2 regions of the Vibrio sp. 11986-1-5 genome follow, and region 2 is predicted to be linked to the other one. Evidence: predicted binding sites of a transcription regulator. Region 2 holds the regulator's gene; the other holds the start of a gene.
The links. The regulator PurR, encoded in region 2, represses purine synthesis genes. The targets are predictions, from matches to a motif close to TNANGNAAACGTTTNCNTNA.
Positions count from the first base shown of each region.

Region 1: the regulator PurR is predicted to act here: its motif matches at 3,415-3,434, upstream of AACS00_RS03015 (NCS2 family permease).

Region 1 is NZ_CAWNVW010000011.1:10,807-26,607, reverse strand. It holds gene crl (sigma factor-binding protein Crl) at 1-148, opposite strand, end outside; gene frsA (esterase FrsA) at 241-1,488, opposite strand; gene gpt (xanthine phosphoribosyltransferase) at 1,602-2,066, opposite strand; gene AACS00_RS03015 (NCS2 family permease) at 2,103-3,395, opposite strand; gene AACS00_RS03010 (aminoacyl-histidine dipeptidase) at 4,424-5,902, shown strand; gene AACS00_RS03005 (ATP-dependent zinc protease family protein) at 6,319-6,759, shown strand; gene rimK (30S ribosomal protein S6--L-glutamate ligase) at 6,759-7,664, shown strand; gene AACS00_RS02995 (succinylglutamate desuccinylase/aspartoacylase family protein) at 7,624-8,721, shown strand; gene AACS00_RS02990 (sodium-dependent transporter) at 8,790-10,145, opposite strand; gene AACS00_RS02985 (DUF2884 family protein) at 10,217-10,960, opposite strand; gene dinB (DNA polymerase IV) at 11,075-12,142, opposite strand; gene nqrM ((Na+)-NQR maturation NqrM) at 12,289-12,522, opposite strand; gene AACS00_RS02970 (FAD:protein FMN transferase) at 12,540-13,550, opposite strand; gene nqrF (NADH:ubiquinone reductase (Na(+)-transporting) subunit F) at 13,808-15,034, opposite strand; gene nqrE (NADH:ubiquinone reductase (Na(+)-transporting) subunit E) at 15,068-15,664, opposite strand; gene AACS00_RS02955 (NADH:ubiquinone reductase (Na(+)-transporting) subunit D) at 15,672-15,801, opposite strand, start outside.
Region 2 is NZ_CAWNVW010000011.1:511,178-526,978, forward strand. It holds gene aroA (3-phosphoshikimate 1-carboxyvinyltransferase) at 1-456, shown strand, start outside; gene AACS00_RS05310 (YciN family protein) at 520-768, opposite strand; gene topA (type I DNA topoisomerase) at 1,186-3,816, shown strand; gene glgC (glucose-1-phosphate adenylyltransferase) at 4,250-5,467, shown strand; gene glgA (glycogen synthase GlgA) at 5,421-6,923, shown strand; gene AACS00_RS05330 (alpha/beta fold hydrolase) at 7,127-7,951, shown strand; gene AACS00_RS05335 (TfoX/Sxy family DNA transformation protein) at 8,195-8,785, opposite strand; cyclic di-GMP riboswitch class I at 8,902-8,984, opposite strand; gene purR (HTH-type transcriptional repressor PurR) at 9,186-10,193, opposite strand; gene elyC (envelope biogenesis factor ElyC) at 10,569-11,375, opposite strand; gene cmoM (tRNA uridine 5-oxyacetic acid(34) methyltransferase CmoM) at 11,491-12,285, shown strand; gene mukF (chromosome partition protein MukF) at 12,282-13,619, shown strand; gene mukE (chromosome partition protein MukE) at 13,600-14,328, shown strand; gene mukB (chromosome partition protein MukB) at 14,325-15,801, shown strand, end outside.

The DNA of each region.
Region 1 (15,801 bases), 500 kb from region 2:
CAGGCGATTTTTTATCATTAATACAAAAAGCTAAACAATCAAACCAATAAATGCCTTCCTGGCACTGCCCTTCCCGTAAATAAGGACCAATCGCTTTTAACGTCGATAATAAACGATAATGTGTCGGATATTTTGCTGCCTCTGACATGTAGACTCTCCTTGTTAAGAATGATTATTGCTTTTAATAATCATACGCTTAAAAACGCAGACAATTCACTCTTAACTAATTTAAGCCAAAAGTCATTCGCAAAGTTGTTCTTCCAGCCACTTTATCGCTAAATCGAGGGATTGCTCATATCCTCGTGTAAGACTTTCACTCTTTATCTGTTTTGATTGCCCGCCTTGACTAAAAGTCGCAATCAAATGATTATCGCTGGCAGGTGAAACCGGATCACCTTCCATCGCTAACGCCAAAATAGGAACTTTAGTACGTCGAGTCGCGAGGAAGCCTTGCACTTTCAGTGACCATGCCATCAGTTGAGCCGATAAACTCGGAATATCAACCGCATGCTTACCAATTCGCGACGCTAACACATCCATATACATTTTCGACATCAGTTTCATTTTTTGCTGAGAAACAAAAATATCATGCACCGGAGCGCCGATAGCGACACACGCTTTAATTTTATCTGATTCAATAAACGATAATCTGACCATGGCGTTACCACCAAAGCGAAAGCCAATCAAACCAACTCGACGATGATCAACCCAAGGCAAGGGGGCTAATTGATTAAGTACCGCTTGGTGTAAACAAGAAGAATCTTGCGTTAATGACCAATGATTACTGTGACCAACAGAAGGCATATCAATCGTTAACATCGCAATATTTCGTTTAGCTAGATAATCACGAAAGAGACGCCACATATCGGTTTGCAAACTATCAAGACCAGCACTAACGATCACCACCGGTTGTGGCTCATCAGTGTGTGACAAATGCAGGTGACCAAGAATTTTCTTACCTTGATAATCAAACTCTAATGGCTTAATCGTATACTGCGTCAGTTCAGAGGCTTGTTTATAAGCAGCATTGGCCAACACTCGCGCTTGAATGGCCAAGGTATCATTTTTTAAATGGGGATAACCGGCAATACTGTAGCAAAGGGAAGCACTAAACATACGCTCGGCTGCGGCTTCTCCCGTTAAGGCTTCACTTTGCTTATGGTAACGTCCACCGAGCTTTGTCCATTCATACGTCCAATTGCCACTATGATAACCAATCACGGTATCTAACCACTTTTCATGACTTCGAGAATGCTCAGATGAAGCCATGTTGGCGAGAACCTCTTCTTGATCGATAGGATTAATTCCTAACCAAGCCCACTGTAAACGACGTAAATTTCGATACCACGAAAAAGGATCTTGCTCCATTTTCTGTTCAAAAAATTCACTACTACTCGGCATGTATTGCGTGAGAGAGGAAGTCTCTTTCGCCTCTTTATGCTGTTGAAAGAGCGTTTCTGATAGGTTGATATTGCTTGATTCAGACATGATGCATCTCATTGTTAAACCGCTTAGGCCTTATAGTAATCAAAAAAAAGGCCCTTTGCAGGGCCATATGTCGATTAATTGCGGGAAACTGGTGATTGAATCAATAATTGTCGTTATTTTTGCTTACGATTCACTGGCTCAACGTAAGCTAAAGTCATATCCCAAGGTTGTTCAATCCAAGTATCTTGTTCAATATCAACCACGTATTCATCCACTAAATCTTTACCTGCTGGTTTAGCACAAACAGTCACAAACTTAGCTTTCGGATACATTTCGCGAATTTTACGAGCTGTATCACCGCTGTCGACCAAATCATCGACAATAAGAAATCCCTCACCATCATGCTCAGGTGCTTTCAGTACGGTCATATCACGTTGATGATCATGATCGTAACTTGAGATACAAACGGTATCAACATAACGAATGCCAAGTTCACGAGCCAAAATAGCCGCAGGAACCAGTCCACCTCGACTTACACCTAGGATACCTTTCCATTGCTCAGCAGGCATTTGACGCTGGGCTAATTCACGGCAAAAATTTTGCATGTTGTCCCAAGTGATTACGAATTTTTTACTCATTGTGATTGAACCTAATTGTTTAAAAATAGAATCTATTTACGCTTCAAGAATAAACTTAATAACAAAGATGATCGCCATGACCCAAACACTAAGCGAAACGTGTCGACCTTTACCACTCAGTAGTTTAATCACTGCGTAAGAGATAAAGCCAAGTGCGATACCTTCAGCAATCGAGAAGGTTAAAGGCATTAATAAGCAAGTCACTACTGTCGGTGCTGCTTCAGTAAGATCTCGCCAATCGATACTTACCAAGCCAGACATCATTAGAATCGCGACATAAAATAATGCACCTGCAGTCGCATAAGCAGGGATCATTCCCGCTAATGGCGAGAAGAATAATGCAAGTATAAATAAAATGCCAACAACTACCGCTGTTAAGCCTGTGCGACCGCCTGCAGCCACACCTGAAACACTTTCGACATAAGATGTGGTATTCGAGGTGCCCAATAATGCACCAACAGACGTCGCTGTCGAGTCAGCAAGTAGCGCACGGTTTAAGCGTGGAATTTTACCATCTTTACCAATGAAACCCGCTTTGTTTGCTACGCCGACCAGCGTTCCAGCGGTATCAAAAAGGTCAACAAACAAGAAAGCAAATACAACTGAAATCATACCGATTTCAAATACGGCTGAAAAATCAAGCTGCATGAAAGTTGGGGCAATACTTGGCGGCGTAGACATAATGCCCCCCCAAGTGACATCGCCAACAATCAATCCTAAAATAGTTACCGCTAAAATAGCAATCATCACCGCGCCTTTAACACCGCGATGCACTAAAGCAATGGTAAAGAAAAAGCTCAATGCGCCCAATACCGCAGGTAAAGAGGTAATCGCTCCCATTGACACCAACGTTGCCGGGTTATCGACCACAATTCCTGCATTTTTTAGCGCGATAAATGCCAAAAACAAGCCAATACCAGCAGAGATTCCCGTGCGTAACGACATTGGAATCGAATTAATAATCCATTCACGAATCTTAAATAGACTCAATAGGATAAATAAAATACCTGAGCAAAATACCGCCGCTAAAGCGACTTGCCACGTATACCCCATGCCAAGCACTACAACATAGGTAAAGAAAGCGTTTAATCCCATACCTGGTGCTTGCGCTATCGGATAGTTAGCCACAAAGCCCATAATAAAACAGCCAATCGCTGCCGCTAAGCAAGTGGCAACAAAAACAGCTCCACGGTCCATTCCTGCATCCGCTAAAATCGTCGGATTCACAAAAATAATATAAGCCATGGTCAGAAACGTCGTGATCCCGGCAATGATCTCAGTGCGCACAGTTGTGCCATTTTCACTGAGTTTAAACAGTTTTTCCAACATGGTAGAATCCTAATACAGACAAAGTAAACGGTTGCGTAATCGATTGGCGGGAATTATAAAGTTATCAACTGATAATTTCCATACACAACTACTATCAATCTGTAGGAAAAAAACCACTTTATCTATCTATATAGAATCCACTACAAAGACGGATAAATACTCGCAAAGTGCTACCAGTGAAGAAAAATCATACCAGTAACCAAAGGTTGTGATTGATCGTTGAGCATAAAAAAACGCCATCTGAGAACAGATGGCGGTGAATTATTTTAATCACTGTAGATTAACAATAGATTCTAATATAGGGGTGAACAAAAACATATAACTTTCAAGTGGTTAATTTAATAACCAAAGCTTGACGGATAAGTAAAGTTGCTAGTAAAAACAGAGTTGCTTTTCCAGAACATTACGCAAGATAAACCTTTATTCATAACTATCACCTTTAAAATCAAACGTCATTAAGTTGATTTCTCAGTTCCTTGGAGGCGATAAATCGGACTCATCCTTTGAGCATTTTTTCTTCACTAGGGAAGTTGGTTATAAATATACCACTAGGAAAATTAATTACAACACTTTTGGTGATTAAAATCACAAAAAAGACAAAAAACGCTAAAATAAGCTATCTTTTGGTAATTTAATTACACAAATATCAGTAATAAAGCCTTAGCTTCTCGCTTAACGGGAATCGAACACTTCACTCCTAAAAAACAAATGATTGAATAAGACACGGCATCATTAATACCCATCCGTTTGGTAAGTATCATGCCACGCAGTCAACATGAAGACATGTGTTACATTCTATCGACTGAGCAACCATTAAGAAGAGTGTGACTAAATTAACGAAAGCGATAAACGGCTCGATAACAATAATCGTAAAACTCCGGAAGGATAATAAATCCACTACTCCCCGATCCTGCATAGTGGTATGCTGTTGTTCATTATCACTTCAGCTCCGATCTCAGCTTATTTCACTGCAAAACATCCATAAGTGTGCACATTGATCGGGGTATAATCAAAAAAAGGAGTTATCTGTGTCTGAGTTCCATTCTGAAATCAGTAATTTATCACCTAGCCCTGTTTGGCAGTTTTTTGACAAGATTTGTTCTATCCCTCATCCATCTAAACATGAAGAAGCACTCGCTCAATACATTATTGATTGGGCGAATCAGCAAGGCTTAGAGGTTCGTCGCGATCCGATCGGCAATGTGTTTATTAAAAAACCGGCCACAGTCGGGATGGAAGACAAAAAAGGGGTCGTACTCCAAGCACACATTGATATGGTTCCGCAAAAAAATGAAGAAACCCAACATGATTTTACGACTGACCCTATTCAGCCGTATATTGATGGTGAATGGGTAACAGCCAAAGGAACCACGTTAGGCGCGGATAATGGTATTGGTATGGCTACCTGTTTAGCCGTACTAGCCTCAAATGATATCAAACATGGTCCTCTTGAAGTTTTATTAACTATCGATGAAGAAGCTGGCATGACTGGTGCGTTTGGTCTACAAGCTGGCTGGCTGGAAGGTGATATTCTTCTCAATACCGATTCTGAGCAAGAAGGTGAAGTCTACATGGGCTGTGCTGGTGGCGTTGATGGTGCACTTACCTTCAATATTACTCGTGAAACGATCCCGACAGGTTTTGTCACCCGACAATTAACCTTAAAAGGCTTAAAAGGTGGTCATTCAGGATGTGATATTCACACCGGTCGCGGTAATGCCAATAAATTACTGGGCCGTTTTCTAGCCACTTACGCTCAAGCATTCGATCTGCGTTTAATTGAGTTTAGAGGTGGTAGCTTACGTAATGCGATTCCACGAGAAGCGTTTATCACTGTCGCTATTCCTGCTGAAATGGAGACTCAACTAGAGCAAGTGTTTAATGATTACCAACAATTATTAGTCGCTGAACTAGGTAAAGTAGAAACCAGTATCACCACCTTTAATCAAGCGAAAGAAACCACCCAAGGCGTATTTTCAAGTGCCGATCAGCAACGCTTCATTGCTGCACTGAATGCTTGTCCGAACGGAGTGATCCGCATGAGTGACGAGATTGAAGGGGTGGTAGAAACCTCACTTAATGTCGGCGTGATCACAACCGAAACAGACAAAGTAAACATGCTATGTTTGATCCGTTCATTGATTGATTCTGGACGTAGTCAAGTCGAAGGAATGCTCACTTCTATCGCTGAATTGGCGGGGGCCGACGTTCGTTTTTCTGGAGCTTATCCGGGGTGGAAACCCGATGCCGACTCAGAAATCATGGCTATCTTCCGTGATATGTATGAAGGTATTTATGGCCATAAGCCCAATATCATGGTCATTCATGCCGGATTAGAGTGCGGGCTATTCAAAAAGCCATACCCTCATATGGACATGCTTTCCTTTGGTCCAACAATTAAGTTCCCTCACTCGCCAGATGAAAAAGTGAAAATAGATACTGTCGAGCTATTTTGGCAACAAATGGTCGCTTTATTGGAGCATATTCCAACAAAACAGCCAGCTTAATCACTGATGACGGTAGGCTTTGCTAAAGATGAGCAAGGCCTATCGTCGAAGATAAACTGATTTCTATTTAATCAATATGCAGGTTTGATGGCTGAAACCATCATAAACTTGACGAGATCGCATCATCAAACGTATTGATTGAACCAGTGAATCATTCAGTGATAGAACAAAATACAAGGTATATTAATTTTTTTTGTCGATACGAATAATTTTATTCATTAGCTGCGGATTTTATCTACTGCTAGAGTTCGCTCCCTTGAATTTCCCCGAGTTATTCACCAGACTCGATTCAAGCTGATGACTCGATAAATATCGTATCGAGATGCTGCTAATTTTCTCCCCTTATGGGCCATTCCTGAGCAGCATCAACCGTGCTCAAATACACAACCATATTCAAAAACACAAATAAAATGACCATGACACAAAAAATGATTGTTGGGTGGAGAGAAACTCTTAGCCTTCCTGATTTAGGCATTGAAAAAATAAAAGCCAAAATCGATACTGGCGCAAGAACCTCTTGTCTGCATGCTTTTAAAGTAGAAACCTTTAGCAAAGATGACGCACTCTGGGTAAGATTTTGGATTCATCCATTGCAGCATAATGTTGATAAAGTCACCATTTGTGAAGCCGAAGTGATTGATGAACGCATCGTGCGCGATTCCGGTGGGCATGAAGAATCTCGCTATGTGATCAAATCTGATCTTTGTCTCGGAGCTCATCGCTGGCCGATCGAAATAACACTAACCAATCGTGAAAATATGGCGTTTCGCATGTTACTCGGCAGAACCGCTATGCATCACAAACTGATTGTCGATCCTACACAATCTTTTTTAATCCCTTTCGAGGAAAACAAATAATGAAAATTGGTATTCTATCGCGTAACGCTTCTTTGTACTCGACGAAGCGCTTGATTGAAGCATGTAAACAGCGCGGTCATGAGGTAAAAGTGATTGATGCCTTACGCTGTTATATGAATATCAATTCGGATCAACCCGAGATTCATTTCAAAGGCGAAGAACTCGGCGGGTTTGATGCCGTCATCCCAAGGATCGGAGCCTCCGTTACTTTCTACGGCACGGCGGTATTACGTCAGTTTGAAATGATGGGCGTTTATCCAGTCAATGAATCTGTTGCCATCAGCCGCTCACGTGACAAGTTACGTTCGATGCAGCTACTTTCTCGTAAAGGTATTGGTATGCCGATCACTGGCTTTGCCAGCAAACCTGATGATGTCAAAGACTTGTTAGATATGGTCGGAGGAGCTCCTGTAGTCATTAAATTGCTTGAAGGTACTCAAGGCATCGGTGTAGTGTTAGCGGAAACACGAAAAGCGGCTGAAAGTGTCATTGAAGCCTTTATGGGCCTGAAAGCTAACATTATGGTGCAGGAGTACATTAAAGAAGCGGGTGGCGCTGATATTCGTTGCTTTGTTATCGGTGATAAAGTGATTGCCGCTATGAAGCGTCAGGGTGCTGAAGGCGAATTTCGTTCTAATTTACATCGTGGAGGAACGGCATCATTAGTAAAAATTACACCTCTAGAACGTAAAACAGCGATTGATGCTGCTAAAATTATGGGACTGAATGTTGCGGGAGTAGATTTACTTCGCTCAGAACGAGGCCCACTGGTGATGGAAGTTAACTCATCACCAGGCTTAGAAGGCATTGAAGCCGCGACAGGGAAAGACATTGCCAGCTTGATTATCGAGTTCATCGAGAAAAATGCGGCTAGTAGAAGGACAAAAACACGTGGTAAAGGCTAATCGAAATACAGATTATCACTTTCTGGGGGAGTCAATTCCCCCTGCAAGTAAGCGAGTCATTGAGCTCGAAGCAGCAAAACTTTATACCCACTCTCCTCTATCTATTCCTATAGAAATCATCCATGGCATCTCGAAAGGTCCAGTATTAATGGTTAATGCCGCGATCCATGGTGATGAACTCAATGGGGTCGAGATCGTTCGACAGCTGATTAACTCGCTTGATCCGAAGAAATTAAAAGGAACATTAATCACCGTCCCAATCGTGAATGTGTTTGGCTTTATCCATAAATCTCGTTACCTTCCTGATCGACGAGATCTTAATCGTTGTTTCCCTGGTAGCGAAAAAGGCTCACTCGCCTCTCGAATGGCGCATAACTTCTTCTCTCAAGTTGCCCTTAATTGTGATTACATCATCGACTTACATACAGGTGCAATACATCGAACTAATTTACCGCAAATTCGAGCTGACTTGAGTAATAGTCAAACCTTACGCATTGCAGAAGCATTTGCTACCCCAGTCATTTTAGATTCGCCACTGCGCAATGGCTCGTTACGCAGCGAAGCCGAAAAAGCCGGTATTACCGTATTGACCTATGAAGCAGGTGAAGCATTACGCTTTGATCCTATCGCTATCCACGCAGGGATTGTCGGTGTAAAACGCGTCATGCAAGAAATCGGAATGCTGCGCCCTAGTCGTAAAAAACGTCCTGTTTCCGTGATCGCCAAATCAACAAGCTGGCAACGAGCTGAAGCCGATGGCATTTTACGAACCCTAGTTTCTCTTGGTGATAAAGTCGAAAAAGGCCAAGTATTGGCTTATATCAATTCACCTTTAGGCAATGTAGAAGTTGAAATAAGAGCCAATAAAGGCGGAATCGTGATTGGCCAACAAACATTACCCTTAGTCAATGAAGGCGATGCAGTCTTCCATTTGGCCTACTTTAGCCAAAGTGACGAGATGGTTGAGCAGGTTGTCGGTGATTTTATTGAGGAAGTCGCTGATAGCGATTTAGAGCCATTAACGACGGGACAAATCATGCCTCCTTCCCCCGTTTGAACGAAATAGTGCCCTTGTGGGTTTATCAACAAGGGCACTATGTTGTATATAATGCGATTGATTATCGACTAAGCAAAAGAAGCCCAAATCACAGTTGTGACCAAAATAGGACAGACAAACTTAACATACCACGGCCAGATTTTCGCAAACCAACTACCCGCGAACTCAGGATAGCCTTGTTGCAATTCTTTGAACTTAGCATGACGACTCCATACCCAGCCACCAAATAAGCAGAACATCAATGCTGCTGTCGGTTGTAGATATTGAGTTGCCGCCATAGCAACTAAGCCAAATAGACTGGAAAAGTTATACACAATCACAACACTAAATAAGGCAATTAAACCACCCAATACCCAACTGGTCTTCCCTCGTGGCGTATTAAAACGCTCACTCACCAAAGCGACGGGGCATTCCAGCATCGAAATCGACGAGGTCAATGCGGCGATCGTTAATAATGAGAAAAACACTACCGCAAAGAGCTGTCCAAGCAGGCCAAGGCTATCAAACATTAACGGTAAAACAGTAAACACTAAAGTATCCGAGCTCAGTAACGAGCCATCTTGAGCATAAATTTGCACACCATTATGCATCGCCACAAACATGGCAGGCATCACCACTAAACCAGCAATAAACGCGACACTGGTATCAACCAAAGTGACGCTCATCGCCATCTTTGGCAAATTCTCTTTTTTGCTTAAGTAAGAGCCATAAATCAACATAGAACAACCGCCGATCGTTAAAGAGAAAAAGCCTTGTCCCATCGCCGCTAAAATGAGTTTTCTATCCCACACCTTTTCAAAATCAGGTACTAAGTAGTGTTTTAAACCATCCATTGCCCCCTGTTGCATCATGATATAAACAAACAGCACGGCAAATAAAATAAATAACGCTGGCATCAAACGTGTTGACCACTTCTCAATACCTTGTTTAACTCCGCTACGAACAATCAAAATGGTTAATAAGTAAAAAATTAATGTACCTAGCAGATTACGTTCGACGGAAAAACCTTTAAGCCACGAGCTAATATTGGTCAATCCCAACAGATCGGTAATCGCAGCGAATAAAAAACAGATAATCCAACCACCGACAATACTATAAAACGCTAATACCGCGCTGGGTACACTTAATCCTACCCAACCAACGAAAGCACCAACCTTTTTAGCTAAAGGATGATTAGTTAGTGAGCGCATACTATCGACAGGGTTAGCTTGACCTGATCGACCAATTGCCATTTCAACCACTAACATAGGAAAAGCGACAACAAAAATAAGTACCAAATAAACAAAAAGGAAAGCGCCACCACCATTGCTGGCCGCTTGAGTCGGAAATCCCCAAATATTCCCAAGCCCCACCGCTGCTCCTGCAGCCGCTAAAACAAAACCAAGTCGAGAACCAAAGGTTTCCCGCGAACTACTTTGTGTCATAACCACTCACACATCATCAAACTAGTAAGCTAGTACAATAATCGAAAATCAATCCATCGACAATCGTTATCTTATAATTCATTCAGTAATGAGAAGTTTTTTAATCTAGGGATAGATTGATGTAATACTTGCTCTTGTTGCTGCAATTGCGTTAGCGAGCTGCACAGCGCAGTTACTTCACTGGTCAATTGTTGTGAGTAATCATTTAAACGTTGCGTGATATGGATTTTAAGATCATCCATTTGCCGAGTGAGTTCAGCCAGATTCATCCCTCCTTGGCGCTGCATTTTTTGCGCAATCACCATAAAAGCATCCGATAAAAATTGCTGGCTAATGATTTGCTGAGCTCGTTCAAGTTCTTGTTGCCACTCTTTCTGGGTAGCTAAAAAGTTTTGTGCCGGAAATACCCATTGTTCTTGATGATGATAGCGAGCCTCCATCTCTTTAAATAAAGCTTCTATCTTATTTTGTACACTATCAAAAGCTCTCGGAGCATCTAAACGAGCGGCGACATCTTGTAATATATCATCACTACGCTGTAAGTTTTTTCTGGTTACTTGTTGAGCATCATCCAGAAGCGAATCAATTTGTTGTCGATAATCTCTTAACACTGTTTGTTGTCGATTATTTAGTCTTATTGGCTGCCCCAAAATGAACAATTCATTCTGCTGATTGATCACTGCATGCTGATCAGCATGATGAATTTCTATCTGCTGTGTCGTAATACGCAGCTCATTGTGCAATTCAACAGGACAGGTGATTGCCCACAAAGAGGGGCTAACCGTAAGCCCACACAATAACAATAATTTTTTCATATTTTCCCCAACCTTAGTCGTGAGCATCTTATCCTAACGAAGTTTCATTCCGGTTAGTGGATTGTCATAATCCAATCTTGCAAGATTAAAATAACAATATAACGTCAATATCGATTAATTAAAAAAGCTTAATTGAACGAAAGGCTCTGGTGGTTTTAAGGTGACATTTAATCCCAGTAAACGTATATCTCGACCTTTTTGACGCTGGAGCACATCGGCTAATAACGACTTAAAATCGTTACACTCAAGCTGAGTTTGTCCATGTTCAATCGTCGTGAGTTGAAAATCAGCAAACTTAACCTTAATCCCCTGTTTGATGATTCCTCGTTGTGGACAAGAGCGGTGCAGCCGTCGTTCAAGCTCAGGAAATAGAGTCTGCTCAATAAGTTGCCAACATTGTTCATAAGTTTGAATATTTTCACTCAAGGTACGCTCAACCCCGACCGACTTTCTTTCGCGTTCTACAATCACTGACCTTTCATCAATACCATGACTTTTTTTCCACAGTGAGGCTCCCAAGCGACCAAATTTAATCAACAGTTGTCGATAATCACTATTTTTGATGTCTTCACATAGATAAAAACCAGCTTGATTCAGCTTCTCTAAACTGACTTTACCAACACCAGGAATCTTACCTAAAGGTAGGGAATCGATAATGTCTTGAACTTGCTCAGGTGTTATCACACACAGCCCATTTGGCTTATTGATGTCTGACGCAATTTTGGCAAGAAACTTAAGAGGTGCAACACCGGCAGAGGCCGTTAATTGCAGCTCATTCCAAATATCACGTCGAATCGCTTCGGCTATTAAGGTTGCACTACCATAATAGGTCTGAGCATCACTGACATCTAAAAACGCCTCATCTAAGGATAAAGGCTCAATTATCGAGGTATAACGCTGAAAAATCTGTTGGATATGTTGCGAGATGGTTTTATAGACTGGCATTCTGCCCGGTACCACTAACAAATGAGGACAGAGTTTAAGCGCTTGAGCCGTTGGCATCGCAGAATGAATACCAAAACGTCGCGCTTCATAATTACACGTACTGATCACACCTCGCTGCTTCTCATTCCCTCCTACCGCTAATGGTCGATCTCGATAGGTAGGATTATCACGCATTTCTACTGCGGCGAAAAAACAGTCCATATCAATATGAATAATTTTACGAATCGATTTACTCATCACGCATCACGAACAAAACTGTATATATAAACAGTATAGAGATTTCGTTATGAAATGAACATAAAAAACACCTCGCACTAGCGGCGAGGTGTAAGTTATTCGAATGTAAAAATCGTTAATGATTCATTCATGATGTATAAAAAAGACTAAGCAATCCGATCTTTTTCCCATGAAGCCAATCGTTCAGCGCGAGCAGCCGCACGAGCTTCTCGCTTTTTACGAGCATCACAAGGTTCAGGGCAATTGCAGACTTTTTCAATGCCGACCGCACCAAGACCACCGCAACTGCCTTTCACGACTTTCTTTTGAAAAATATAGCCTACTGCCATTGCAGCGATAACTGCCATGAAGACAGCAAATGTTATAAAAAAAGTACTCATCGTTACTGACTCACTCTTTATTTTGATCGATTAAGATAAGGCTGAAATGCACTAGAAGCCACCTCTCTAAATCCATCATCTGTTTTAATAATCATAAATACGGGGATTTGATTTAACTCAGCTACTGCCATCGCCTTTTCTTCACCTAACACCATAAGTCCAGTTGAAAGACCATCAGCCGTCATACTCGATTTATCCAGCACGGTTACTGAAACGACTTTATTGTCAATAGGATAGCCAGTTTTTGGGTTTATAATGTGCGAATAACGCATACCATCGCGTTCAAAATAGTTCCGATAATCACCAGAAGTGGCAATAGCCATATCACCAGGTTCAATTATCTCTTGAACTGAGCGCTCTTGTACAGACGGTTTTTCAATCGCGATTCGCCAAGGAATACCTTGAGCATTACGTCCTTTAAGGCGCATTTCTCCGCCCACTTCAACCATGTAATTCTCAATCCCTTGTGATTCGATAAAATCGGCCACAACGTCAACCCCCCACCCCTTAGCAATAGTTGACAAATCAACGTATAAGTTAGGGAGAGTTTTACTTAAAAAATCACCAGAAACAGATAAATATTCAATACCCGTTTTTGCTTTTCGCTCAGCTAATTCTTGCTCAGTTGGTACAGTATCTCGACGAGCTTCAGGACCAAAGCCCCATAAATTCACCAAAGGCCCCACCGTTACATCCAGTGCACCTAAAGTGAGTGAGTTTAAACGAATCGCCTCTTTCACTACTGTTGCTGTTTGCTCTGAAACCTGAAAAGGATCACTGCCTTGATATTGGTTAAAGCGGCTGAGTTCAGAATCAACACGGTACGTTGACATCTGATCATTAACTTGCTCTAACAAACGATCAATCTCTGTTTGTAAATGAGAGGAGTCAGGAATACCTGCCTGTTGAGTGTACTTTATATTGTAGGTTGTCCCCATTGTTGGCCCGCTTAAATGAACCAACTCAACCGATTTTTCACATCCAGCCATAAAAATTAGCGATGCGAATGCAACAAGCCATTTTTTCACTTATTAATACCTCATTAGATCATGAACCCATAGGTGTGTTTTATCCCCTCATACTTTTAGTAACAGTAATATGCGTAACCGTCTTTGATTCCGATTCGTTATCTTAACGTATTGAAATCACCTACGAGTTATCGACGTACCACCTAAAATTGTTTGGGTATATAGAAACCAACAGACCTATTTTCTCACTTTATCGTCCCGTAGAAAAATAATGGCTGACTCATCAGAGCCAGCCATTGGGTTACGATAATTAGCGATTAACCGCCAAAATCATCCAGTAGAATGTTTTCATCTTCTACACCGAGATCTTTCAACATGCCAATAACCGCAGCATTCATCATCGGTGGACCACACATATAGTATTCACAATCTTCTGGCGCTTCGTGATCACGCAGATAGTTCTCATAAAGTACATTATGAATAAAGCCAGTATAGCCATCCCAATTGTCTTCCGGCATTGGATCCGACAGTGCACAGTGCCAAACGAAATTAGGGTTCTCTGCTGCTAGACCATCAAAATCTTCAACATAGAACATTTCACGCTTAGAACGCGCTCCGTACCAAAAAGACATCTTACGTTTTGACTTCAAACGCTTAAGCTGATCAAAGATGTGCGACCGCATTGGAGCCATACCAGCACCACCACCAATAAACACCATTTCCGCGTCAGTATCTTTAGCGAAGAACTCGCCAAATGGACCAGAAATAGTACATTTATCACCAGCTTTCAGTGACCAAATATACGATGACATTTGACCAGGTGGCACATCAGGATTATTTGGCGGCGGCGTTGCAATACGCACGTTGAGCATAATAATCCCAAACTCTTCAGGGTAGTTAGCCATTGAGTAAGCGCGAATAATATCCTCATCGACCTTCGACTCATAGCGGAACAAGTTAAACTTGTCCCAGTCACCACGATACTCTTCTGGAACATCAAAATCAGAGTATTTAATATGATGTGCCGGTGCTTCAATCTGAATATAGCCACCCGCTCTAAACGGTACTGATTCACCATCTGGGATCTGTAGCTTGAGCTCTTTAATGAAGGTTGCTTTGTTATCATTAGAGATAACTTCACATTCCCAACGTTTAACTCCAAAAATTTCTTCTGGTAGCTCAATATCCATATCAGTCTTCACTGCAACCTGACAAGCAAGACGCTCGCCCTCTCGCGCTTCACCTTTACTGATATGATCGAGCTCGGTAGGCAGAATATCACCACCACCCGATTTAATTTTCACTCGGCACTGTCCACAAGAACCACCGCCACCACAAGCTGAAGAAACAAAAATTCCTGAGCCCGCTAAGGCGCTGAGTAACTTGCCACCAGGCTGAGTTAAGATGGCCTTGTCTGGCTCACCATTGATTGAGATGGTAATGTCACCTGAAGGTACTAGCTTGGACTTAGCGAATAAAATCACTAATACCAACGCTAGAACGATAATGGTAAACATCACGACACCAAGGATAATACTTAGCATTGACTATTCCTTTATTGTTGCGGCCTACCCGACTTACAGTTGAACACCAGAGAAAGACATAAAGCCTAACGCCATTAAACCTACCGTAATAAACGTGATACCTAAACCACGTAATCCTGGAGGAACGTCTGAATATTTCATTTTCTCGCGAATACCCGCAAGTGCAACAATCGCTAACATCCAACCGACACCAGAACCAAAGCCATAAACAATCGACTCTGTGAAGTTGTAATCGCGCTGCACCATGAAAGACACACCACCAAAGATGGCACAGTTCACCGTAATCAAGGGTAAGAAAATACCTAGCGCGTTATATAGCGGTGGGAAGAATCGGTCCAACACCATCTCTAAAATCTGAACTAAGGCAGCAATTACTCCAATAAAGGTGATGAAGTTCAAAAAGCTCAGGTCAACTCCGTCGACTAACGCACTGTCTTTCAACACCAAGTTATAGAGTAAATTGTTCACCGGCACGGCAATGGTTAGTACCACAATCACCGCGACGCCTAAGCCAAAAGAGGTTTTTACTTTCTTCGATACCGCCAAGAAAGTACACATCCCTAAGAAAAACGATAGCGCTAAGTTCTCGATAAAGATCGAACGAACAAGCAAACTAATATAATGTTCCATTGCAGTTTTACTCCTTCGCTTCGACTTGTGCTGGTTTCAGCGTACGGATAGCCCAAATCAAGAAACCGATCAAGAAGAAGGCCGATGGAGCGAGCAGCATCATACCGTTTGGCTGATACCATCCGCCGTTACTCACC
Region 2 (15,801 bases):
CAGTTTGCTTATGCATTAGAGAAAATGGGCGCGCAAATTGAATGGGGAGACGATTATGTGATTGCTCGTCGAGGAGAGTTAACCGCGGTCGATTTAGACTTTAATGCCATCCCAGATGCTGCGATGACAATTGCGACAACGGCTCTGTTTGCTAAAGGCTCAACGGCAATTCGCAATGTTTATAATTGGCGAGTGAAAGAGACCGATCGGTTAACGGCGATGGCGACAGAATTGCGTAAAGTTGGTGCTTTGGTCGAAGAAGGTGAGGACTACATTATCATCACTCCTCCAAGCCATCTACAACATGCGACGATTGATACTTACGACGATCACCGTATGGCGATGTGTTTTTCTTTAGTTGCCCTTGGTGAGACGCCAGTGACGATTAATGATCCTAAATGTACATCAAAAACCTTCCCAGATTATTTTGAGAAGTTTGCTCAATTATCCCACTGAGTGATTTAGAGCATAAATTTTTAGTACTAATAAGAAGTAAAAGCCTCAATATAGAGGCTTTTATTATTTTTTAAGGGTAAATTGTTTCGAAAGATGGTGAGCTAAATATTTAAACATATTAAAAACAGCGGTTGTTTTCTCACTAGGTAGACCTTGAGGATCAAGAAAATAATCCCCTTTAAATACTAATACACCGTCTTTTTCCTCGACGCTAGTTGTGCGCATTCCCTCTATATAGCTGTCGTGTTCTTGAATTAATTGATTGGCTATAAGTAATAAATCGAATTCACTGATGAGTTGTTTGTTCTGCATATTTTTCTCTTTATTTTAGATTGTTCTTTGATTTACTTGCTCTCGGTATTACGTTTCTCTATGCTGCCACCCAGCAGATACCCGTTTTTCAGCAATCGGTGACGTGATTGTAGAATTGTGCCACGTAAAAACCATGATCAGAAACAGGAAATGGATAAAAATCACTTTTACCTAATTTTGTGATTTACAACATACTTTCTAGATTAGCGGTCGCACCTAAAACAGGCACTCTTTACTATCATGCTAATTTTGTCTTGCGGATGCGGTTTCGTCGATTTGTCGAGCAAACAAGCGTTTTTTTTCAAAAACAGGTTGATCTTCTGCTTAACTGGCTCGATAGTAAAAAAAGAAGCAATATTTTTAGAACATCATGCGATTTATTACTCGCAGTATGATTAAGGGCATTTGAATCAAATTATGGGTAAATCACTCGTTATAGTGGAATCGCCAGCCAAGGCTAAAACAATCAATAAATACCTTGGTAAAGACTTCATTGTTAAGTCTAGTGTCGGTCATGTCCGCGATCTGCCTACCGCAGGTCAAACAACTACTACGGCTAAAAAAGCCACACCAGCGGTCAATAAAGCACTTTCGTTGGAAGAAAAAGAGCGTTTAAAAAAAGAAAAAGAACGGACCGCTCTGATTAAGAAAATGGGAGTTAACCCTTTTCAAGGTTGGGAAGCGAATTATCAAATCCTTCCAGGCAAAGAAAAAGTGGTCGCTGAGTTACAAAAATTAGCCAAAGACGCAGATTATGTTTATCTCGCAACCGATTTGGACCGCGAAGGAGAAGCTATCGCTTGGCACCTACGTGAGATCATCGGTGGCGATGAAGAGCGTTATAAACGTGTTGTGTTTAACGAAATCACTAAAAATGCGATTCAACAAGCTTTCGAACAACCTGGCGAACTGAACATGGATGGCGTGAATGCACAGCAGGCACGTCGTTTTATGGATCGCGTTGTGGGCTTTATGGTCTCGCCGTTGTTATGGAAAAAAGTGGCTCGTGGTCTTTCTGCTGGTCGTGTGCAGTCGGTAGCGGTGAAACTCCTCGTTGAGCGTGAGCGTGAGATCAAAGCGTTTATTCCTGAAGAGTTTTGGGATATTCATGCGGACACGAAAACCAGCATGCAAGATGATTTTCGCTTGATGGTAGCTCAAAAAGCAGGCTCTGCTTTTAAGCCAAGCAATGAAGCTGAAACACAAGCTGCTCTATCCGTATTGCAAAAAGCACGCTTTGAAGTTTGTAAACGTGAAGATAAACCCACGACAAGTAAGCCGAGTGCACCATTTATTACTTCCACGCTTCAGCAAGCGGCCAGTACCCGCTTAGGCTATGGCGTGAAGAAAACCATGATGCTAGCGCAGCGCTTGTACGAGGCAGGTTACATTACTTACATGCGTACAGATTCTACCAACTTGAGCACCGAAGCGGTGGAATCAGCGCGTCAGTTTATCGAGCAGCAATTTGGCCCACAGTATCTGCCACAGCAAGCGATTGTCTATGGCAGCAAGAAAGGGGCTCAAGAAGCGCACGAAGCGATCCGTCCTTCTGACGTTAATGTCAAAGCCGATGATTTACAAGGTATGGAAGCAGACGCACATAAAATTTATGCCTTGATTTGGAATCAATTTGTCGCATGTCAAATGACGCCAGCTCAATACGATTCAACGACAGTAAGTGTTAAAGCCGATGAATATACGTTGAAAGCGAAAGGACGGATTTTAAAATTTGATGGCTGGACTCGTGTGCAGCGTCCACTCGGTAAAAATGAGGATCAAATTTTACCTGCGGTGCAAGTTGGCGAAGTTCTTACCCTTGAGAAGCTGGATCCTAAGCAGCATTTCACTAAGCCGCCAGCACGATTTACGGAAGCGGCATTGGTTAAAGAATTAGAAAAACGTGGCATTGGTCGTCCATCAACGTACGCATCGATCATTTCCACTATTCAAGATCGTGGTTACGTAAAAGTTGATCAGCGCCGTTTTTATGCTGAAAAAATGGGCGAAATCGTCACCGACCGCCTTGATGGTAGTTTTACCGATTTAATGAACTATGATTTCACCGCTCGGATGGAAGAAAAACTTGACCAAATTGCAGAGGGAGAAGCGAATTGGAAACAAGTATTGGATGCCTTCTTCGTCGATTTTAGCGGTGATTTAGAGCAAGCCGAGCAGGACGAAGATCACGGCGGTATGAAGCCTAATCATATTGTAATGACCAACATTATGTGTCCAACCTGTTCTCGTCCTATGGGGATTAGAACGGCTTCAACAGGGGTTTTTCTCGGTTGTTCAGGCTATGCATTGCCTCCGAAAGAACGTTGTAAAACGACGATTAACTTGGGCGATGAAGATGGCATTATCAATGTTCTTGAGGAAGATGTCGAAACCGCAGCATTACGAGCGAAAAAACGTTGTCCGATTTGTGAAACGGCGATGGACGCTTATCTGATTGATGGTCAACGTAAGCTGCATGTTTGCGGTAATAACCCAAACTGCGAAGGTTATGTTGTTGAAACCGGTGAGTTTAAAGTTAAAGGTTACGATGGCCCTGTTGTTGAATGTGATAAATGTTCATCAGATATGGTGCTAAAAACTGGGCGCTTCGGTAAGTACATGGACTGCACCAATGACAATTGTAAGAACACTCGGAAGATATTGAGAAACGGTGAAGTTGCTCCGCCGAAAGAAGATCCGGTTCATTTCCCTGAACTGCCGTGTGAAAACTCAGATGCCTATTTTGTGCTACGTGACGGTGCTTCTGGACTATTTTTAGCCGCCAGCAATTTTCCTAAATCTCGTGAAACCCGAGCACCTCTTGTTGAAGAGTTACAGCGTTTTAAACAACGTCTACCTGAAAAGTACCAATATCTAGCGAAGGCGCCCACTCATGATCCTGATGGGCTTGCAGCGGTGGTACGATTCAGTCGTAAGAGCAAAGAGCATTACGTACGGACGGAAATAAATGGTAAACCTTCTGGTTGGACGGCAATCTATGACGATGGTGATTGGCAAGTGACGGACAAACGTAAGTCAGCCAAATAAGAGAAATTTCTCTTGATTAGTCGACACATAGAGGCAGCCATAGGCTGCCTCTATGTTTTTAGAAAGAGTTATCTTTAATGGGTAATTCATGTGTATTTTCAAGAAAAATTTTCATCTAATCTCCATCGTATTTTCCTTGTCATCAATAAATAGTCGTTATTTTTGTTACCAAAAATGAAACATAAAAATGCAATTTCATAACGTTATGATGCGTTAATTGTGAACAAGATTAGGAGTTCAATAGATTGGCTGTTTTACTGGCTCAAAATAGACAATTGCCATTTGTATTTTTATGCAAACGCTATAAAGTAATACACAACCAATTGCACTTTTCGTGGCTGGCCGAAAGGCCGTAATAAACTAAGGATAGTATCGTCATCCCCCCAATAGTATTGACATGATGATAATCAATAAAACTTAATGGAGAATAATAATGACCGGTGTACTAGGAATGATTCTGGCTGGTGGTGAAGGCTCAAGATTAAAGCCTTTAACTGAATCGCGTACTAAACCTGCCGTGCCATTTGGTGGTAGTTATCGCTTAATAGACTTTGCGCTCAATAATTTTGTGAATGCGGATTTAATGCGAATTTATGTACTTACGCAATTTAAATCTCAATCGCTGTATCTACATATGAAAAAAGGGTGGAACATATCCAGTATTCGCGGCAGTTTTATTGACTCCATACCAGCACAGATGCGTGATGGTAAGCGCTGGTATGAAGGTACGGCTGACGCCATTTATCAGAATTTACGTTTTATTGAAATCTCTGAAGCGGATGACGTGTGTATCTTTGGTTCTGATCATATCTATAAAATGGATATTCGTCAGATGCTTGATTTCCACCGTCGAATGGAAGCAAAGCTGACCGTGTCGGCTATTCGTATGCCCCTTTCACAGGCTTCTCAATTTGGTGTTATCGAAGTTGATGTCACAGGGAAGATGATTGGTTTTGAAGAGAAACCACAATACCCTAAATCGATACCGGGTGAGCCAGAATGGGCATTGGTTTCAATGGGTAACTATATTTTTGATACTGAAACATTATGCCGTGAACTTCGTGAAGATGCTGCTAATGAGCAATCAAGCCACGATTTTGGCAAAGATATCATCCCTAAAATGTTTCCGCAGGGCGAGGTCTTCGTTTATGATTTCTCAACCAATAAAATCAAAGGTGAGAAGGGCGAAGCCTACTGGCGTGATGTCGGAACGATAGAGTCTTATTGGTCTGCTCATATGGATTTATTGCAAAAAGATGCACCATTTTCTCTTTATAACCGCAGTTGGCCTTTACATACTCATTATCCACCGTTACCACCGGCGACCTTTGTCAATGAAGGCGAGAAAAAGGTTTGTATCACCGATAGTTTAATTTCGGCGGGAAGTTATATTCAAGGCGCAAAAATTTATAAATCCGTGCTAGGCTTTCGAACGAATATTGGTGCAGGCTCATGGATCAGTGAATCGATTATTCTCGGTGATGTTAAAATTGGTGCAGGTTGTACAATTAAGCGCACCATCATTGATAAAGATGTTGAGATTGCCCCAGGAACGGTGATTGGAGAAGATCTACAATTAGATAGGCAGCGCTTCCACGTCTCTGATGAAGGCATTGTGGTCATCGAAAAAGGAACGAAAGTTGGATTCTAATCTTGAAAAAATGAATATTTGGTTTGTTGTATCCGAAGCAGAAGGTTTAGTGAAGAGCGGTGGTTTAGCTGATGTCGCGAAAGCTTTACCAAAAGCATTACAGGAGTTAGGTCATCAGGTAGCCATTGTGCTACCTGCTTATCGTTCAATTCCAAATAAAATGGATTTTCCCGTTATACTTGAAACCGAGTTAACCCATTGGCCCCATACCCGCTATCAAGTTAGGCAAGGTGAGCTGGACGGCGTTGTGGTTTATCTGGTTGATTGTGACGCTTATTTTGACCGACCAGAAATGTATGCGGAACACAATCAAGCTTACGCAGATAATGGTGAACGTTTTGGCTTTTTCTCGGCGGCAAGCTTGGATATTTTGCCCAAGCTGAACATAAAACCCACCATCATTCATGCCAATGATTGGCACACGGGTTTAGTGCCGTTTTTATTAAAAACTCGCTATCGTGAAGATCCTTATTTTTTCGGGGTCAAGTCAGTACTGACCATTCATAATGCCATTTTCAAAGGTATTTTTTCTTATTACCAATTGGAAGTTATCCCTGAGTTAAATCTCTCTGGGATGGAGTTTCTACAGTACGGGAATGATCATGTTAGTATGCTACGCGCTGGTATCGCTTTTGCCGATAAGATCAATGCAGTGAGTCCTAACTATGCTTCTGAATTATTGACGCCGTTAGGTTCTCATGGATTAGTGGATGATTTTGTACGTCGAGCACGAGATTTACATGGTATTGTCAATGGATGCGATTATTCTGAATGGAGCCCTCTAACAGATCGGTATATTCCTCAGACTTATCATGCTGAGCGCCAATCACTGACTCTTGGAAAATCAGCCAGTAAATTGGCCTTACAACAAGAGTTAAATTTACCACAAGTCGCTACGCCTCTGTTTGGTATGGTTTGTCGTTTGACTCATCAAAAAGGGTTTCATTATTTATTGCCTATTCTTGAGTCGTTTTTACGCAATCAGGTACAAGTGGTGATCGTCGGTACTGGTGAACCGGAAATTGCGGCAGCATTACATAAAATGGCAGCACATCACCCTGATAGGTTAGGGTTCGTTGAGACTTACAGTAATCGTCTTGCCCATTTAGTCGAGGCTGGAGCGGATTTTTTCCTGATGCCTTCAGAGTTTGAAGCTTGTGGACTAAACCAAATCTACAGTATGGCTTATGGTACTTTACCTATTGTACGAGAGGTCGGCGGTTTAAAAGATACCGTACAAGATTATGATAAGTATCCGCAGCAAGCGACGGGATTTGGTTTTCAAGAGCCATCGCCTTCAGCATTATTGATCACAATGCAAAGAGCATTACTATTTTATCTACAGCAACCAGAAGAGATGCTCAATGTTCAAATACGAGCGATGAGCAAAGATTTTGGCTGGCGCGAGTCTGCCCTTGAATATATAAAAATGTATCGCTTAGCTATTTTTGACTAATGCGAGTAAAGGCTAGAAGTGCATACAAGTGCTTGGTGAGCGGATAGCCTATTATTCCTTTTCTGAATTATGTTCTTCTGTACCGATGGGGAGCGTTTCCTCATCGGTCTACTCACAATAGTTTTTTACAACTCAAAAACGATTTTTGACACTAAAATATGCTAATCTCTCAGTATCAATGATTTTGATTTTCTGTGGTATCCATGTCTCAATCTTTACTGTTCCATAAAGTCTATCCACACCCAACTAGCCGAGAATGGGTGGTGTTTGTGCATGGCGCTGGCGGAAGCTCATCTATTTGGTTTAAACAGATCAAAGCGTACAAACAGCATTTTAACTTGTTATTGATTGATTTACGCGGTCACGGAAAATCTCATCGTATTATCAAAGATCTGATTACTAATCGATATACTTTTAAAACGGTGACCATCGACGTCCTCAAAGTACTGGATCACTTGAAAATAGCTTCAGCTCATTTTGTCGGGATGTCTTTGGGCACGATCATCGTGCGTAATATTGCCGAATTATCTGCTCAGCGAGTTCGCTCTATGGTATTAGGTGGGGCGGTTACTCGCTTGAATATTCGTTCGCAACTATTAGTTAAGCTCGGTCATTTAAGTAAACATCTCATCCCCTATATGTGGTTATATCGTCTGTTTGCTTACATTGTGATGCCACAACGCAGTCAGAAAGAGTCTCGTCATTTGTTTGTTCGAGAAGCTAAAAAATTGTGTCAGCAAGAATTTAAACGTTGGTTTACGTTGACTGCCGAAGTGAATCCATTAATGCGTTATTTTAAAGATAGAGAATTGCCTATTCCGACGTTGTATTTAATGGGAGAGCGTGATTACATGTTTATTCGCCCAGTACGTGAAATGGTCGCCGCTCATCGGCAAAGTGAGCTGTTGGAGCTTCCAAACTGTGGGCATGTTTGTAATGTCGAACAACCGGAGTTGTTTAACCAGCTGTCGATTCAATTTATCCAGCGGCAAAGCACACCAACCACTTTATCTCATTCTGTGCTTTAATTTCTCCATTTGCTAATAGAAGAATACGATTGTGAGGCAGCTAGGTTTAGTTGCCCTAGTTTTATTATGTTGTTGATTTATAACGATAGCGATGGAAGGGGATGGCTTGCAGTTTTGTCCATTCAAGTCGTGTCAATGATACCGAAATGATGAATTTCAAACGGCTATAATATCTATCAGGGTAAGTGATTACGGATCAATATGCCCGCTACGCCTGACTGGCTAGCGGGCTAGGTATCTGAATTAGAATAGGCTTTTTTTCAGTTCTTCTCGGCGGCTTGGGGGGATAACCGACCAGTGTTTACCTTCAATTGCCCCTTCTAATGCCCACAATAGTTCTACACTGACATCCGATGAGTGACTTTGTCTAATTGCTTGATAAGCCGCAACAGAACCAGCTTGTTGTAACTGATCAACGGAGTGAATACCTGCTTTTTTAAGCATCCGTTCAGTCGCTAAGCGCAAGTTAGGCAGGTCTTTTAAGCGAGTGGGTTTCGTTTGCTCTTGTTGCTCTCGCTCAGCTTTTGCATGGCGTAATGCAGTGGTTGCTTCTTGCAAGATATAGTTTGGATTAAGCCAACAGGTATCAGGTAACGCAAAGTATTTAGTCACCACAGGAAAGCCCCGTTTTTTATAAACATAGGGCAGATAGCCTCTTGCGGAAAAAACTTTGACCGATTCATCGTCAGCTCGAAGATGCAGTTGATTATTGACAACTAAAGCGAACATGGTGTCATCGACAAAAATCCCGAAGCCACCAAACATTGAGCGCGACTTGACCTGGCCAAGCAGTTCGAATAGTCGCATTGAATCTTTTAATACGGGTTTATCCATGCTGTTATTCTCGGTGTATTAAGCAATTCGCCAGCAAAATCAGGTCCGAGAAAATAGCAAAAAGTCAAAAAGCATAATAGTAAGGGGAGTTGACTTCTTCTTTTGGCTATTTTGTCATCGGCAACCCCGCTACCTACCACTTTGGTTTAGGCCGGAGGCTTTGCGTCCCATCTTTTCAGATGGTTTGCCCTGTGCGTGACACGTTTCATTATTGACAAAATAGTATAACGTGGATGTATAAAATAAACAAATCATTGAATAAGTATCACACTCAGTCATCACTAGTATGCCTTTTATTTCATTGGTAGTGTGAATGGTTTGGGTATTAATAGCTCCAATCATAGCCTAGAGTTATGATTGGAGCTTGTGATTTATGATGGGGTAATGAAGTGCTTATCTATTAATTAGTGAGTTTTTTGACTGAATCACGCTCAACGATTTCTGGGTGCATTTCAAAAATACGTCTCTCATGTTCTTTATCTTTAATACGTTCTAACAATATTTCAAAGGCATTTTTACCTACACGGCGTTTAGGTTGGTGCACAGTGGTCAGTGGTGGAGAAAAATATTCAGCTAACTCAATATTGTCATAACCAATAACAGACATATCGTCTGGTACGCGTACGCCACGTTGCTGTAAACGGCTGATTAAGCCTAATGCCATGGTGTCATTAAAGCAAAACACCGCAGTAGGGCGTGTATCCATCGCAATGATTTTATCCGCGGCCAGAACGGCAGTATCGCATTCGAAGTTACCTTCTAAGATCCAATCTTCTTTAACGGTTAGGTTAGCTTCTGCCATGGCACGACGAAAACCGGCAATACGCTCCTGACAGGCGGCTTTAACAAAGTGACCGCTTAGACAAGCGATTTCAGTGTGCCCATTTTCGATCAAATATTTTGTAGCCAGATAACCCCCTTCTTCAGAGTTATCAATGATTTTATCCGCTTGTGACGTTTGTGGGCCCCAATCCATAATAACTTTAGGGATGGAGGGATGACTGTCTAACATCTCAAGTAACTCTTCCGTTAAATCGGAGCACATGACCAACATACCGTCGACCCGCTTTTCAGCAAGCATGCGAATATAATCACGCTGTTTCTCGTAGATACCACCAGTATTACAGAGAATGAGTGTGTAGCCTTGGCGGTAACAATAACTTTCAACCCCATCGATTACTTCAGAAAAAAATAAGTTGGTTGATTGAGTCACTAGCATACCGATTGTACGCGTTGTATTACATTTTAAGCTGCGTGCGACCGCGCTCGGTGCATAATTCAGCTGTTTAACAGCGTCCAAGACTTTTTCTTGGGTGGTTTCTGCCACAAAACGAGTTTTATTGATGACATGAGATACGGTTGTTGTTGATACGCCCGCTAGGCGTGCAACGTCTTTAATCGTAGCCATAAAATTATCCTGTCGATGACTGCTCGGTGTTGAGACAACTGGAGCAGTAGTTGTGTGCCCGAAAATGCAATCATCCTACTAGGGAGTGTGATAGACGAGAGGTTTGCCAAGGGTATTACCGGAGCTGCCCTTTATGCAAAGTCTCATGATTCGGGTATAGGCTAACGTCAGCCTAAAAGTAATAAAAACACAAAAACCGCTGTTAAATAGCGGCCTATTGGTTACATTTAATCTTGTTGATAACCAGCAAGATTCTAGACTGCAACGCAGTAACTCGCAATCAAATTCGGCCCATAATCCTTCCATTTAATGCTAAATAGGTACAATGTTTATCAAGTTGTGCACACCACCACTTTTCGACTGATAACGAGAAAATCAGTTACCCTCTATCATAGGTTTTGATTCAGGCAACTTAGGTTCATGAGTGACCCAGTCGCGCATCGTTTGCCAAATGAGCCCCATGGTTTCATACCAATATCGTTCAGTTTGCTCTAAATAGAGCGCTCTTGGGGTATATTTATCCCAAGCTTGGCTGATATTAGTTTGAGCTAGATAATTGGTTGGTGCTGGGATTGGGTTTAGCCCAGCAGATTGAAACTCATTGATTGCTCGGGTCATGTGACTGGCCGAAGTGACCAGAACTAAAGTGCGCTGCTGAACAAAAGCCGCTGCTTGTCTCGCTTCTTCCCACGTATCTTGCGCGGTTTCAAGCAAAATAATGTCCGATTTAGCAACACCAAGCGCCAGCGCAACTTTAGCCAACATACGTGCATGGCTAATTTCACTACCTCCTGTATAGCCGGACAAGATAAGTTTTGAACCGGGATACATTCGCATGACACGAATACCTTCCGTCAGACGCATTAAAGCGGCTCGAGTGAGTTCTGAGGTTGGTGGAATGCTATCATCAACGACATGACCATTACCTAGTACCATTACGTAATCGATAGTACCTTCAACTGGTAAAAAAGCGCTGTACTGACGCTCCAAAGGCATCAATAACTGACTGGAGATTGGTTGAAAAGAAATGGCGAATAAACTGGACAAAGAAAACAATACTACTAGGCAACCAGTTTTACGCTTAGCGGTAAACATAATCAGCATTAAGCCGATAAAACCAATCAACAGCAGCGCTGGTAATGGCATCAGTAGAGAAGAAACGATTTTTTTCAGCTCAAACATAGATTAAATAGTCCGAAAAAACAGCACTTGATAATAAAATCAGCGAAAGGTCCTTTATTCCTGCCATTCCTATGACAGAATAGCAGCACGATTTATTATCATAACTCAAGCTACTGTGACTGAAGATCGCAATTTCGACGATATTGCCCACAAATTTGCAAAAAATATTTACGGCTCTGACAAAGGCGAGATTCGTCAAGTCATTGTTTGGGATGATCTCACGCAAATTTTGACCCATTTTAACGGCCAAACAACACCACTGCATGTTTTGGATGCGGGCGGTGGCCTTGCGCAAATGTCGCAAAAACTCGCGAGGCTTGGTCATCAGATTACATTATGTGATCTTTCGCAAGAGATGCTCGATTTGGCCAAACAAGAAGTGACTGGCCAAGGGTTATTAGAGAGGTTTCGCTTTGTGCATTCCTCGGTACAAGCTGTGCAGCAACACTTGACGGAGCCCGTTGATATCATTTTATTTCATGCAGTGATGGAATGGTTGACCGATCCCCAAGAGGCTTTACAGCAGTTATTAACACTGGTACGTCCCGGCGGTATTGTCTCGGTGATGTTTTACAACCAACATGGCTTAGTTTATAAAAATGCGGTATGTGGCAATATTCCACATATTTTAAATGGCATGCCACATCGTAAACGATTTAAATTACAGCCACAAAAAGGGCTGATCCCCGCTGATGTATATCAGTGGATTGAACATGCTGGATATCAAATCATGGGTAAGTCAGGTATTCGCTGCTTTAGTGACTATATCGGCAATATGGCCAATATGGGCGAGTTTGAGTTTGCAGACCTGTTGGCATTAGAGCAACAATTTTGCCGCCAAGAGCCTTATCTATCTTTAGGACGCTACATCCATGTTTGGGCTAGGAAACAACCACAGGAAGAACAATGAGTGATATGACTCACAATGCGACTGAACAACCGATTGATGAACTCGTCAGTTGGGTGAAGCAGCACGATTTTTCTTTGAACTTACCTGCTGAACGGCTGGCGTTTTTAATAGCGATTGCTGTATTGAGCCATGAAAAATTCGATGAAGAATTAGGTGAAGGAGAATTGCATGATGCATTTGCAATTGTTAGCCGCCTATTTACTGAAACGGGTGAAGTCTCTGCATTTCGGGCTAATAATGCTATTAATGAACTGGTTAAACAGCGTTTGCTCAGTCGTTTTACTAGTGAGGTTACCGATGGCGCAAGTATTTATCGCTTATCTCCCTTAGCGATTGGCATTACCGATTATTATGTTCGTCATCGTCAATTCTCGAAATTAAAACTCTCTATTCAACTCTCTTTGTTAGCAGATGAAATGGCTAAAGCGGTTAAATCGGCTCAGCAAGGTGGTACACCCGCACATTGGAAAAAGAATGTTTATGGTGTATTAAAATACTCAGTGAGTGAAATCTTTGATCGTATCGATCTTAACCAACGCGTCTTGGATGAGCAGCAGCAATCAGTGAAACAACAAATAGCCGATCTATTGAATAAAGATTGGCGAGAAGCGATTCATAATTGTGAAAGTTTATTGTCTGAAACCTCATCAACATTACGAGAATTGCAAGATACGCTTCAAGCTGCAGGCGACGAATTACAAACTCAAATTCTTGATATTCAAGAGATTGTTTATGGCGATCCAGAATTAGAGTTTATCGATGAAGTGCTGTTTGTGCTGCAAATGAAGTTAGACCGAATCATCAGTTGGGGGCAACAAGCGATCGATTTATGGATTGGTTATGATCGTCATGTACATAAGTTCATTCGTACCGCGATCGACATGGACCAAAATCGCGCCTTCAGCCAACGTTTACGTCAGTCGTTACAGGACTATTTTTTACAGCCTTGGTTACTCACTTATGCAGAAGCAGAGCGTTTATCTGATCTGCGTGACGAGACATTGATGCTACGAGATGAAGAAGTCACCGGTCATATTCCACCACAAGTTGAATATGAAACGTTTCAAAAGGTTCACGATGAGCTTGCGGAACGTATTGCTGATATGCTCCAGAGTCACAAGCAGCAGGACCAACCAATCAACCTTGGTCATGTTCTGCGTGATTATCTTGCCGCACATCCAAGAACCCATCATTTCGATCTAGCCCGCATTGTTGTCGACCAAGCGGTTCGCTTGGGCTATTCACAATCCGACTACCAAGCCATTCAACCTGATTGGCAAGCGATTAACCAATTTGGTGCAAAGGTACAAGCTAATGTCATTGACCGATATTAACCACTACATGCCAGAAAATCTGGCTAAAGCGATTGTTAACCCGCTTTTCCCGGCTTTAGACAGCCAATTACGCGCTGGACGTCATGTGTCTAGTGATGATTTAGATAACCATGCATTTCTCAGTGATTTTGAACCTGAGTTGGCTCTTTTTTATCAGCGCTACAATACCGAGTTAGTTCGTGCTCCAGAGGGCTTTTTTTACTTACGCCCACGTTCTACTTCGTTGATCAACCGCAGCGTTCTTTCTGAATTAGATATGCTGGTTGGTAAAGTGCTGTGCTTTTTATATCTAAGTCCAGAGCGTCTTGCCCATGAAGGTTTATTTACGTATCAAGAACTCTATGAAGAGTTATTGAGTTTGACCGATGAGAAGAAATTGATGAAGCTTGCGACCAATCGTGCGCAAGGTTCAGATTTGGATAAAGAGAAACTGTTTGAAAAAGTCCGTACCTCGCTACGTCGTTTACGCCGCCTAGGGATGATTATCCATCTTGGGGAAACGACCAAATTTAGAATTACCGAGGCGGTATTTCGTTTTGGGGCCGATGTGCGTCTTGGTGACGATTTACGTCAGGCGCAATTGCGTTTGATACGAGATGGTGAAGCCGTTGTTCATAGTCAAGAGCCAAGTCAGCAAAGCTTATTGGATACGGTATCTGCTGACGAACAACATGAAGATCAACCGACATTATGGGAAGATGAAGCATGATTGAAAGAGGTAAGTATCAATCGCTGACCATGATCAATTGGAACGGCTTTTTCGCACGTACTTTTGATATTGATAATTTGGTGACGACGTTATCTGGAGGCAATGGGGCAGGTAAATCAACCACGATGGCGGCGTTTATCACCGCATTAATTCCCGATCAAAGTCTACTGCATTTTCGTAATACCACAGAAGCAGGCAGCTCTCAGGCATCTCGTGATAAAGGTCTTTACGGTAAATTACAACCTGGCGCTTGTTATGCGGCATTGGATGTGGTGAATTCTCGTCATCAACGCTTGCTGTTTGCGGTAAAACTGCAACAAGTCGCTGGCCGTGATAAAAAAGTCGATATTAAACCTTTTGTCATTCAGGGTTTACCTAGCCATATCAAACCGACGGATATTTTGATTGAAAGTGTTTCCGATCAACACGCTCGAGTGAGGCAGCTCAACGAAGTTAAAGAAGCCGTTCATGGTATTGAAGGGGCACATTTTAAATCGTTCAGTTCCATCGTTGATTATCACAGTCAAATGTTTGAATTTGGTGTGGTACCGAAAAAGCTGCGTAATAGCAGTGACCGCTCAAAATTTTATCGTCTCATTGAGGCCTCTTTATACGGAGGTATTTCCAGTGCGATTACCCGCTCATTACGCGATTACTTACTGCCACAAAATGGTGGGGTGAAAAAAGCTTTCCAAGATATGGAGTCAGCGCTGCGAGAAAACCGTATGACGCTGGAAGCGATAAAAAACACCCAAGCTGATCGTGATTTATTCAAACATTTAATCACCGAATCGACCCAATATGTTGCCGCTGATTATATGCGGCACGCCAATGAACGTCGTAGTAAAGTGCAGCAAACGTTGACCTTACGCCAAGAGTTATTTAGTGCACGTGATAGTTTGCTGGAGCACAATCGGTTATTGAATCAAGTGCACGAAGAACTGGAAACGCTGCTTGAACAAGAAGCTGCACTGGAACAGGATCATCAAAGTGCGGCCGATCATTTACAGTTAGTACAAAATGCACTGCGTCAGCAAGAAAAAATTGCCCGTTATCAAGATGATCTTGAAGAGTTGAGTTTGCGTCTTGAAGAACAGTTGATGGTGGTTGAGGAAGCGCAAGAGCGCTTAGTGATGGTTGAAGACCAAGCTACTGCTGCTGAAGAGGAAGTCGATAGTCTGAAAACTCAGCTCGCGGATTATCAACAAGCTTTGGACATTCAGCAAACGCGAGCTTTGCAGTATCAACAAGCGATGCAAGCGTTGGCCAAGGCACGTCAACAGCTCGCTGATGATAACTTGACGGCGGAAAGTGCTCAGGCGGTGATGATTGAGCTAAGTGGGCGTCAAGAGTCAACCACCAGCGAATTATTGGCGGTTAAACATAAGCTCGATATGTCTTCAGCTGCTTCAGCGCGGTTTAACGAAGCCTTGCACTTAGTGAGTCGCGTTTTAGGTGATGTGGCTCGTAGCC